Linked DNA regions of Rhizobium sp. SSA_523. The protein of the gene in region 1 interacts with the protein of each later gene in a pairwise test. Links are inferred from orthologs where the notes say so. Each region holds a gene or a part of one and is shown on either strand. Other genes may lie near its edges.

Region 1 (5,941 bases):
ATTCGCGCCGCGGAATCAGGATGTCGAGGCTGCGACCGGGGCGCGCGGAGAGGAAGCCCGGATCGGGATAGATGGCAATGCGGTGCGTGCGCTCATAGCTTACCAGCACCTCCCCGTCACGCAGGGCAACCCCTTCCGCATCCATGTCGCTTTTGGAGCGGGGCTCCTCCCCCCGCCCATCCAGCATGGGCGCAAGCCTGACCTCGTACAGACCGGACAGCCGTCCATCGGCGCTGCGGTCCAGCCTGCCGGTCAGCCAGTGGCCCGTGTCGAGCACGGCCACGAAGCTTGCCCCGTCAGCCCGAAGACGAAGGCTTGAAATTGAGCCGAGCAGATCTTCGCTCGAGGAAAATTCCAGCCCGCCCAGGAATTCGAAGCTGCCGAAGCGTGTCTCCGACGAACCCGGCTTGAAGCGCTCGACGCGCGTGGCCGTGACCGGAACGCTTTGCTCCTCGGCCAGACCGGTTTGCGCGGGAGAGACCAGTGCTAAGGCGAGCAATCCCGTCAGGAGGAGGCGTGTTGGCACCATTGCGGGGCGCGCGATCAGCCCGCGCGCCGCAAGCGGCTGCCGCGTGCCGAGGGGGTGCTTTCGTCAAACAGCGAGGCGAGCTGCTCGGTCATCGCACCCGCCAATTCATCGGCATCGACGATCGTGACGGCACGGCGATAATAGCGCGTCACGTCATGGCCGATGCCGATCGCCAGGAGTTCAACCGGCGAGCGGTTTTCGATCTGGTCGATGACGGCGCGCAGGTGGCGCTCCAGATAATTGCCGGGATTGACCGACAGAGTCGAATCATCGACCGGCGCGCCATCGGAGATCATCATGAGGATCTTGCGCTGCTCCGGACGTCCGATCAGGCGGTTATGCGCCCACATCAGCGCTTCGCCGTCGATATTCTCCTTGAGCAGGCCTTCGCGCATCATCAGGCCGAGATTGCGCCGCGAGCGGCGCCAGGGCGCATCCGCGGCCTTGTAGACGATGTGACGCAGATCGTTCAGGCGACCGGGAGTCGGCGGCTTGCCATTGGCCAGCCATTGCTCGCGGCTCTGGCCGCCCTTCCAGGCCTTGGTGGTGAAGCCGAGGATTTCCACTTTCACACCGCACCGTTCCAGCGTGCGGGCCAGAATATCGGCGCAGGTGGCAGCAACCGTAATCGGCCGGCCGCGCATGGATCCCGAATTGTCGATGACCAGCGAGACCACCGTATCGCGAAATTGCGTGTCACGCTCCCGCTTGAAGGAAAGCGGCTGCATGGGATCGATCACGAGCCGCACGAGGCGCGCCGGATCGAGATAGCCCTCTTCCAGATCGAACTCCCAGGACCGGTTCTGCTGTGCCATGAGCCGGCGCTGGAGGCGGTTCGCAAGCCGGCCGACGGCGCCCTGGAGATGGGAAAGCTGCTTGTCGAGAAAGGCGCGCAGGCGGTCGAGTTCCGCCTCATCGCACAATTCCTCGGCCGTCACCTCCTCGTCGAAGGCTTCGGTGAAGATGTGGTAATCCACCTTCTCGTTGAAATCGTCGAAAGGCATGTTGGGCCGGCGGGTTTCGCCTGGCGTTTCCGACTGATCGTCATCGTCGTCGGACATGTCGTCGTCGGAGATTTCGGCGCCGTCCATTTCGCCTTCGTCGAGCTGTTCCTCGGCGGCCTGGCTCTCTTCGGCGGGAGCGGCGTCGGAGCCTGCATCTTCCTCGACCTCGTCATTCTCGGTCTCGTTGCTGCGCGGCTGCTCCTCGTCGTTCTCGTTCTCCATTTCCTCCGGCTGGTTCTCGTCGTCGCCGTAATCCTCGGCCATCTGCATGGATGACAGCATGTGGCGAACGAGCTTGCCGAAGGCCTGCTGGTCCTCGATAACGGTCCTCAGACCGTCCAGATCTCCGCCGACCTTCTCTTCGAAGAAGGGCCGCCAGAGCTCGAGCACCTTGCCGGCGCTGGCAGGTGGCTTGGCGCCCGTCAGCTTTTCGCGCACCAGCATGGCCATGGCCTCGCCGATCGGCGCATCTTCCTGGCGATCGACGCCGGTGAAGTTCGCCTTGGCATATTTCTCGGCATTCATGCTGTTGATATTGGCGGCAACGCCTGCCATGCGCAGCGAGCCGAGCGATTCCACCCGGGCCTGCTCGACGGCGTCGAAGACGGTGCGCGCATCGGCACCCTGCGGCGACATGGACGCATGCACATTGGTATCGTGGCAGGCAAGCCGAAGCGCCATGGAATCGCCCAGCCCGCGTGTCACCGATAGCTCCTGCGCCGTCGGACGCTTGGAGATTTCCGGCAGGCGAATGCGCTCGCCCGCCATGCCGGGTCGCTCATTGGCGAAGGAGACCTCGACCTCGTGGCTACCGGCTATCGACCGGACACAGCCGGTGATGGCCCGGCGCAACGGCTCCGTGTCCACCGGCCCGCCGGATTTTGCCTTCGAATTGTCGCCACGGCCTGCCATATGCTTACCTTGTCTGCCGGTTTCTGCTGCCTTCAGCCAAACTACGCTCCAAGAACGATGTTCGCAGCGCTTTCCTTCAGTTCCACGCCGAATGCCCGCTGATACTGTTCGGCAACCAGCGTGCGTTCCAGCTCATCGCATTTGTTGAGGAAGGTGATGCGGAAGGCAAAGGCGACATCGCCGAAGATCTCCGCATTTTCCGCCCAGGTGATCACCGTACGCGGGCTCATCACCGTCGACAGATCGCCATTGATGAAGGCCGAGCGGGTCATGTCCGCAACGCGCACCATTTTCGATACGGTTTCGCGACCTTCGGTCGTCGCGCCAAAGCTCTTCACCTTGGCCGCCACGATATCGACTTCCTTTTCATGCGGCAGATAGTTCAGCGTCGTCACGATCGACCAGCGGTCCATCTGCGCCTGGTTGATCTGCTGCGTGCCGTGGTAGAGACCGGTCGTATCGCCGAGGCCGACCGTGTTGGCGGTGGCAAACAGGCGGAAGGCCGGATGCGGGCGGATGACCCGGCTCTGATCGAGAAGGGTCAGGCGGCCCGAGCTTTCCAGCACGCGCTGGATGACGAACATGACGTCCGGGCGTCCGGCATCATATTCGTCGAAGACGAGCGCCACATTGTGCTGGTAGGCCCAGGGCAGGATCCCGTCCTTGAATTCGGTGATCTGCTTGCCGTCCTTCAGGACGATCGCATCCTTGCCGACGAGGTCGATACGGCTGACATGGCTGTCCAGGTTGACGCGCACGCAGGGCCAGTTGAGGCGCGCCGCGACCTGTTCGATATGGGTGGATTTGCCCGTGCCGTGAAAGCCCGAGACCATCACGCGACGATTGTGCGCGAAGCCAGCGAGAATGGCCAGCGTCGTGTCGCGATCGAACAGATAGTCCGGATCGAGATCAGGGACGTAGGGATCGCTATTGCTGTAGGCCGGGACCCTCAGATCGGTGTCGAGGCCGAAGACGTCCCGCACCGACACCGTCGTATCGGGGAGATTGGAAATATCAAGATCGATTTTGCTCATCACCACTCCACGCCGAACCGCCCAGGCGGTTCAGCCGCATCATTCGCTGCCATGTTGCCTTGCACCAGAACGGCTTAGCAGAAACCGGACTGCTTTAACAATTGGTAGGCCTGTATGACAGCCCGAAAACGTTCCTCCGACCCGCGATCGCCGCCATTCGCGTCCGGATGGTGTTTCTTGACCAGTTCCTTGTAGCGGCTCTTGATTTCTGTCGCTGTTGCGCCCGCCGTCAAGCCCATTGTGTCAAAAGCCTTGGCTTCGAGCGTCTTCAGCTTGCGGACGGGCTGCGTCGGGCGCGCGCCCGCCTGCCCATCGCGCACGAAGCCGAACGGGTCCTTGACGCGCTGGTAGCTGGCGGCGGAGCCGGAGCGCATCGTGGCATGAATGGGCGCGTCCTTGGCGGATTTGTTGACGCCCACTGTCCATGTCGGTCGATGACCGGTGATCGCTTCCTTCTGGTAGCGGGCGATCTCGGTATCGGAGAGGCCGGAAAAATAGTTGTAGCCTTTGTTGTAGTCTTTCACATGTTCGAAACAGAACAGAAAGAACTGCCCCTCGGCATTGCGGCCGACCGGCGCGCGGTGAACGCCCGGCTTGTCGCACCCGTCCCATTGGCAGGTCGGGGCCGCGGCCACGCTTTCCTGCTCCCGTTTCCGGCGGGTCCGGATGCGATCGAAATATTTGGAATCCAGTTTCATTTGGCTACATTATGGGGTGCGCCAGACAGCAGGACAAGAATTGACAAACCGGTTTCTTGCTGCTTTCTGGGACCCCCTTTTCCGGCATTGCGGAGCCGCTCATGTCCATCACTCGCCCGTCCGATCAAGCGCCTGCCGGGGAACCAGCCTCGGTTCGCTCGCGGATCGAACATGTCCTTGCGCAAGCGCTCGAACCGCAGAGACTGGCTGTTCTCGACGAAAGCCACCAGCATGCCGGCCATCAGCCGGACATGACCGGCACCGGCGAGACGCATATGCGGGTGCGCGTCGTTTCCCAGCGTTTTGCCGGCATGACCCGCCTGCAGCGTCACCGCCTGGTCAATGACCTGTTGAAGCAGGAACTGGATGCCGGGCTGCATGCGCTCGCCATCGAAGCCGCAGCGCCCGGTGAAGCCACGCGCTGGTAGGCGCTCGGCAGAAGGCCATGGGTCAGTTCTGCAGGGGCAGGTCCTCTGCCGGCCTGATCCGCAGCCGTGTGATTCGGTTTTTCTCCCGCTTCATCACCGTGAAGCGCTTGCCGTGGAAGGTGAAGCTCTGGCGCTCCTGCGGAATGAGCTTGGATTCGTGAATGACGAGCCCGGCAATTGTCGTCGCCTCCTCGTCCGGCAGGCTCCAGTCAAGCGCACGGTTGAGATCGCGGATCGGGACCGAGCCCTCCACCACGATCGAGCCATCGGCTTCCTGACGCACGCCCTGAATCTCGAGATCATGTTCGTCGGCAATGTCACCGACGATCTCTTCCAGAATGTCCTCGAGCGTCACAATGCCCTGCACCTCGCCATATTCATCGACGACCACGGCAAAATGCATCTTGCGCCGCAGGAAAGCGTTGAGCTGATCCTTGAGGCTGGTCGTATCGGGAACGAACCAGGGTTTCTGGGCAATCTTGACGATATCCAGATCGCGCGGCTCCATGTTCGGCTCCGCCAGCGCCCGCAGCAGATCCTTGGCATGCACGATGCCGATAATGTTCTCGGTGGTCGTGCGCCACAGTGGCATTCGGGTAAAGGGGCTCTCCAGCACGGTGCGCACGATGAGCTCCGGCGGATCCTCGGCATTGATCGCCCGCATGACGGTGCGGTGCTTCATGACATCCGACACTTCCAGCTCTTCAAGATCGAGGAGGCCGCCGAGACGGTCACGATCGGCCTTGACGAAGGAGCCTTCCCGGTGGAGCAGATCGAGCGCGCCGCGCAACTCCTCATGCGCCGTCAGCATGGAGGTCTCGCGCGACAGGTTGACGCCGAACAGCGACAGGATGAAGCGCACGATGGCGTTGACGCCGCTCGACAGGGGGCCGGCCAGACCGACGAAGATGCGCACCGCCGGTGCGACGAACATGGCGAAACGGTCCGGCGAGGAAATGGCCCAGCTCTTCGGCAGAACCTCGGAGAACACCACCAGGAGCACCGTCATCACCAGCGTCGCTATGGCGACGCCGGTCTGTCCGAAGAGGCCGAGAAACAGGCTCGTCGTCAAAGAGGAGGCGAGGATATTGACGAGATTGTTGCCGATCAGCAGGGCGCCGATCAAACGGTCCCGTCTCTCGATCAGATGTCCGACAAGGGCCGCCCTTTCATCGCCATTGCTCTCCAGCGTATGCATGCGGGCCCGCGAAGCCGCGGTCAGCGCCGTCTCAGAACCGGAAAAGAAGGCCGAGGCGGCAATCAGCCCGACAATGGAGACGAGAGTCAGCCAGTATTCCGACAGGATCTCTAGGACTGTGTTCAGCATTGCCCGGTA
Region 2 (5,935 bases), on another replicon or contig:
GCCGAACGACGGTCTTCGACAACCCGCTGACGGGGCCGCACAAAAACGGCATGACCGTCCTTCCCGCCATCCTCGAAACGCATGCGCCGCTGGACGTCGTCGCCGTGATGCTCGGTACCAATGATCTGAAGGCGCGTCTGAACCTGCCGCCGATCGATATTGCCGACGGCCTGCGCCAGATCCTGCTGAAGATCCGGCAGGCGGCGTGTGGACCGCAAGGCCGGGCTCCGCATCTTCTCGTCATAGCGCCCGTCCCCGTCATCGAAGTGCCGCCATTTGGCGAATCGATCGCCGGCGCGGCGGCCAAGTCGGCCCGTCTCGCCGAGCTCTTCGCCAAGGTCGCGGCCGAAATCGGCGCCAGCTTCTTCGACGCCGGCAGCGTCGCAGAAGTCTCTCCGATCGATGGCGTGCATCTGACCGAGACGGCGCATCACGCTCTCGCCGAGGCTCTCGTGCCGGTCATCCGTTCCCTGCCGCTTCCTCCGTCCCCCTCCATGGATGGGGCGGAGGGGACGAACGGGTGAAGGATCGTCTTCGAAATGCGCGATCGCGGCTCAGGCCGTTCGGCCCGTGCGCCGCGCCAGATAGCGCTCCAGTGACACGAAGCCATCATGCGTGAGAAGGGCGATGGCAGCCACCACCAGGCCGCCCTGCAGGACAAAAGCGATGTTATTGGCCTGCAATCCGGCGATGATCACCTCGCCGAGCGTTTTCGCGGCCACGGTCGAGCCGATCGTTGCCGTGGCCAGCGAAATGACCGCGGACAGGCGAATGCCCGCAAGGACCACCGGCAGGGCCAGCGGGAATTCCACACCGATGAGGCGCTGCCGCTCGGTCATGCCGGCACCACGGGCCGCCTCGACGACATCGTCCGGAAGATTGGTAAGGCCTGTCAGGGTGTTTTCGAATATGGGCAGGAGGCCATACAAGAAGAGCGCGATCAATGTCGGCACAGGGCCGAAGCCAAAGACCGGAACCGAGAGCGCCAGAACCGCAACCGGCGGAAATGTCTGCCCGACATTTGCGATCGAGCGGGAGAGTGGCAGAAATTCCGCGCCAAAGGGTCGCGTGACGAGAATGGCCAGTCCCACGGATACGATGGTCGCGGCCGTGGTTGCCGCAGCGACCAGAGCAAGATGGCTGAGGGTCAGCGATAGCAGGCTGGTCTGCGTGTAGATCGCTGCCGCGCCCGGCAGCGTCATCGGCGCAAAGAGCGGCGCAAACATCATCGGGCGAATGAGGAAAGCGAGCAACAGGCCAAGCAGCAGCAATCGGGCGACAAGCGACGCCTTCATGGCGATCCTTCCGCCGAGGCAAGCAGTCGTGCCCGGCTGATGCGGCCGACGACCGCTCCCTCGCGGGTTACCGGAAGCATCTCCCTCCCCGACCAGAGAGATTCGGCCAGCGCATCCTTCAAGCTGGCGCGGCTGTCGATGGGCGCACCGGACGCCTCTCCCGCCTCGATGAACCGGCCGACCTGCTGCAGCGACAGAAGCCGGAAGGCCCGGTCCTTCTCGCCCAGCAATTCCTGGACGAACTGCGTCGCCGGATGCGTCACGATCTCCGCCGGCGGCGCGTATTGCAGCAAGCGGCCCTTGTCCATCACCGCGATCCTGGTGCCGAGGTGAATGGCTTCGTCCATGTCATGGGTCACGAGGACAATGGTCGTGGCGAAATTGCGCTGGATCGTGAGAAGATCCTCCTGCGCCTTGCCGCGGATGATCGGATCCAGTGCGCCGAACGGCTCGTCCATCAGGAGAAGCGGCGGTTCGGCGGCAAGTGCCCGGGCCACGCCGATGCGCTGTTTCTGGCCGCCCGACAGCTCATGCGGCAGGCGATGGCGAAATTGCGCGGGGTTGAGGTGAAACAGCGACAGCAGCTCGTCGACGCGCTGATCGATGCGCGCCTTTGTCCAACCCATCAGCTTCGGTACCGTAGCGATATTGTCGGCGACAGAACGATGCGGAAACAGGCCATGGCCCTGGATGGCATAGCCGATCCCCCGCCGCAATTGGTATGGCGGCACGCTGCGGTGATCCTGGCCGTCGATGCGGATCACGCCGGAGGTCGGCTCCACCATGCGATTGATCATCCGCATCAGCGTCGTCTTGCCGGAACCCGATGTCCCGACAATGACCGCGATATCGCCCCGGTCGACGGTCAGGGAGACATTGTCCACCGCCGGTTCGGTTCCGAAAACCTTGCTGACCGCTTCGATCTCGATCATGTCGCATGCCCCTTCACTGAACCCCGCGCACTCATTTCTACCAGCGCGTCGAGGATGATGGCAGCCGCAAAGGCCATTCCGACGACAGGCAGCGCGCCCAGCAAGACGAGATCGGTTGCCGTCTGGCTGATACCCTGAAACACGAAGGTCCCGAGACCTCCGCCGCCGATCAGTCCCGCGATGACGGCCATTCCGATATTCTGCACCAATACGATCCGGATTCCGGTCAGGATCACGGGGAAGGCCAGCGGCACTTCGATCTGCCAGAGTCTTTGGGGGACCGTCATGCCCATGCCGCGGGCGGCATCGCGTGCATCGCGCGATACGGTCTCCAGTCCGGCGACGGTGTTTGCCACCATTGGCAGAAGAGAATAGCCGAACAAGGCGACAAACGCCGGGGCGATGCCGATGCCCGCTATGCCGATCGCATTGGCGCCCGGCACACTGCGGCCGATCCACGCCAAGGGTGCGATCAGCAGCCCGAAGAGTGCAATCGACGGGATGGTCTGCACGATATTCAGGCTGTTCAGAATGACGGCGCGCAGCCGGGGGGCTCGAAAACACAGGATGCCGAGCGGAATGCCGACGATGGCAGCAGCGCAAAGCGAGCCTCCGGCGAGCAGCAAATGGGTGCGCAATTCGCGCCAGAAGGCCGCGCGGCGGATGTCGTATTCTTTGAGAATGGAGACCGAATCCCAGATCCCCGAGGCCAGGAGGGCGGCAAGCGCCAGCAGAGCGACGGCCAAAAGGCCGATCCGCCTGCCCGGCCCTAGACGAAGCCTTGCGATGGAATCCGCAAGCGCGATGGAAAAACCGAACAGCATCAGCCAGTAGCCGCCGCCGGGCGAGACGCGCGCATAGCGGTTCGCCTCCGGCAGCAGGTTAGCCGCCGCCTGTCCGAGAAGCAGGGTCAACACAGCGATGGCCAGGCTGGCGAGAGACAGCCTGAGGGTGGTGCGGGTGGGCAGGATCAGCATCAGGCCCGCAAGAACAATGCCGGCCATCGCACCTCCGGCCTGCCACGCCGGCAAGGCATCGAACAGCAAAACGGGTTGCGCCGCGACAATCCGGTTCGCGCGCGAGAGCGCAAAGGGCTCGGCGAACAGGCCAAGCAGAATGATCGGCAGCAGGATCGCACCCAGTTTGTCGATGCGTCGGATAGGCTCTGCGGTCAGTGCCTTGTGCGTCGGATTGGCCATGGGCGGATGCTGCTTGCAATTTCCGTCTTATCGTCTACCGGAAAGCCCGGACGAAGGTCGTCCGGGCCAAACCAGAAGCGCAGGTCAAGAGCCTGTAACTCTACTTGGCAAAGCCATGCGATGCCAGGAAATCGCCGGCAACCGCATCCGCCGGCTCGCCGCCCACCTGGACGCGACCGTTCATCTCCTGCAGGGACTTCAGATCAAGCGCCTCGAAGACCGGCTTCAAGATCTCCGCGATCTGCGGATAGGCCTTCAAAACCTCCTCGCGGATGATCGGCGTGGGGAGATAGACCGGCTGAACGCCCTTGTCGTCTTCCATCACCACCAGGCCGGAGGGCGCGATGCCGCCATCCGTGCCATAAACCATGGCAGCATTCGCCCCGGAGGTCTGTTGTGCGGCTGCGGCAATGGTTGCGGCCGTATCGCCGCCGGCAAGGGTGATCAGCTGATCGGATTTGAGTTCGAACCCATAGGTTTTCTGGAAGGCTGGCAAGGCCGCGGCGGAGGTGACGAATTCCGACGAGGCTGCAAGCTTGATCTGGCCGCCACCGGCAATGTACTTGCCGAGATCGGACATGGTCTTCAGCGAATTGGCCTCGGCGATATCGGATCTGATGGCGATCGCCCAGGTGTTGTTTGCCTGGGCCGGCGTCAGCCAGACGATCTTGTTGGCGTCGTAATCGAGCTTCTTTGCCGTCTCATAGCCTTCGTCCGCCTTGTTCCAGACGGGAAGATCAGCCTTGTTGAAGAAGAACGCGGCATTGCCCGTATATTCCACATAGAGGTCGATCTGGTTCTGGGTGATCGCCTGCCGAACGATCGGCGTTGCGCCCAGCTGGATCTTGCTCTCGGTGGGAATGTCCTTGGCCTTCAACGCCTGGATGATGACGTTTCCAAGGACGCTACCTTCCGTATCCAGCTTCGACGAAACAACGACCGGATCAGCCGCCTGCGCGCCGAGCGCCGTCATGGCGGAAACCGTGGCCGCCATCAGCAGTTTTGCAAACATTTTCACGATACCCTATCCCTTCGAAATCTTCCCACGCCCAGGCGCTCAACAGTGACAATGTCCGGATTTTCACCGCCCGGATGGGCGGTCGATGTCAGCGGCATTCGACGCCGCCATCGCGGCGGTGACCTATCCCGCCACGCGTTGCACTTTAGGTGGCGCAGGAAGCCGCCGCGACAAGGGGCAGCATCATCAATGTCAACGCCAAAAGACGCCCGGACGGACCGGGGGCGAGAGGAAATGCGAGCCGGGACGCGGTTGTGGCTGTCTGACACTTGAAAGGTCATTCAGCTGCGGCAGATAAGGGTTCCAAAGAAGAACATCGCAAGGAATGGCTAATGCCGAAGCTCGTCATGAACCCGCCTGTATTTATCGGCGCCGTGGTTGTCACCGTGATCTTCCTGACGATCGGCATTCTTTTTCCCGATAATGCGGAAACTGTGTTTGCCGAAGTCCAGGCCTGGATCTTGAGCACATTCGGCTGGCTTTATTTGCTGGCGGTGGCGATCTTCATATTTTCGGTCCTGTTTCTCGCGACAAGCCAGTACGGAAATCTCAAGCTGGGACCGGAGGATTCGCTGCCGGATTTCCAGTATCTGTCCTGGATCGCCATGCTGTTTGCCGCCGGCATGGGCATAGGTCTCATGTATTTTTCCGTTGGCGAGCCTATCACGCATTTCGCCGCGCCCCCGGAAGCACAGCCGCTGAGCGTTGCCGCCCAGCGCCAGGCCATGAGTGTCACCTTCTTCCACTGGGGGATCCACGCCTGGGCAATCTATGCCGTCGTGGGCCTGTCGCTCGCCTATTTCGGATATCGCTATAATCTGCCTCTGACGGTGCGCTCCGGCCTCTATCCTCTGCTGAAGAACCGCATTCATGGCCCGATCGGCCATGCCGTGGATATATTTGCGATCTGCGGCACTCTGTTCGGGATCGCCACATCGCTTGGTTTCGGCGTTCTGCAGATCAATGCCGGGTTGAACTACCTGCTCGGATTGCCGAACAGTGTCACCGTCCAGCTCATCCTGATCGCCGTGATCACCATGACGGCGACTATTTCCGTCGTCACCGGTGTCGACAAGGGCATCCGGCGCCTCAGCGAGCTCAATTTGATGATCGCCGTCCTGCTGATGGTCTTCGTCCTTGCCGTCGGGCCGACCGCGCAATTGTTGCGGGACTTCGTCCAGAATATTGGTTTCTACCTCGATTCGATCGTGCTGCGGACCTTCAATATCTATGCCTATGAACCGCGGCCATGGATCGATGCCTGGACTTTGTTCTACTGGGCCTGGTGGATTTCCTGGTCGCCTTTTGTCGGCATGTTCATCGCCCGCATCTCGCGGGGCCGCACGGTGCGCGAATTCGTGACCGCGGTTCTGTTCATCCCCGCCGGCTTCACCTTTTTCTGGATGACGGTGTTCGGCAATACGGCGCTTTTCATCGATACGACGGTGGCGCAGGGAGCGCTGCACGTGGCCGTGCAGGATGATCTCTCCA

What was found. The genes of interacting proteins can lie anywhere in the genome.
Region 2: the proteins of QTJ18_RS19790 (region 1) and QTJ18_RS04185 interact in binary tests that used the Escherichia coli proteins (3 or more experiments, as listed by UniProt). The link is inferred for Rhizobium sp. SSA_523 from one-to-one orthologs.

Annotation. Positions count from the first base shown.
Region 1 is NZ_CP129382.1:2,391,618-2,397,558, forward strand. The notes cover bases 3,001-5,941. They hold QTJ18_RS19790 (BolA family protein), read left to right. Parts: upstream 3,001-4,278; coding sequence 4,279-4,605; downstream 4,606-5,941. Other genes in these bases: cobS (cobaltochelatase subunit CobS), read right to left, coding at 3,001-3,479; QTJ18_RS19785 (J domain-containing protein), read right to left, coding at 3,554-4,177; QTJ18_RS19795 (HlyC/CorC family transporter), read right to left, coding at 4,628-5,932; aroB (3-dehydroquinate synthase), read right to left, coding at 5,926-5,941. Also shown: QTJ18_RS19770 (esterase-like activity of phytase family protein), read right to left, coding at 1-529; cobaltochelatase subunit CobT, read right to left, coding at 544-2,445; more of cobS, read right to left, coding at 2,487-3,000. UniProt on the Escherichia coli protein: Transcriptional regulator that plays an important role in general stress response. Has many effects on cell morphology, cell growth and cell division. Acts by regulating the transcription of many genes, including dacA (PBP-5), dacC (PBP-6), ampC and mreB.
Region 2 is NZ_CP129381.1:619,002-624,936, reverse strand. Bases 1,326-4,260 are described here. They hold QTJ18_RS04185 (ABC transporter permease), read right to left. Parts: upstream 3,427-4,260; coding sequence 2,224-3,426; downstream 1,326-2,223. Other genes in these bases: osmF (glycine betaine ABC transporter substrate-binding protein OsmF), read right to left, coding at 3,527-4,260; QTJ18_RS04190 (ABC transporter ATP-binding protein), read right to left, coding at 1,326-2,227. Outside these bases: QTJ18_RS04200 (SGNH/GDSL hydrolase family protein), read left to right, coding at 1-524; QTJ18_RS04195 (ABC transporter permease), read right to left, coding at 555-1,295; more of QTJ18_RS04190, read right to left, coding at 1,292-1,325; more of osmF, read right to left, coding at 4,261-4,438; QTJ18_RS04175 (BCCT family transporter), read left to right, coding at 4,777-5,935.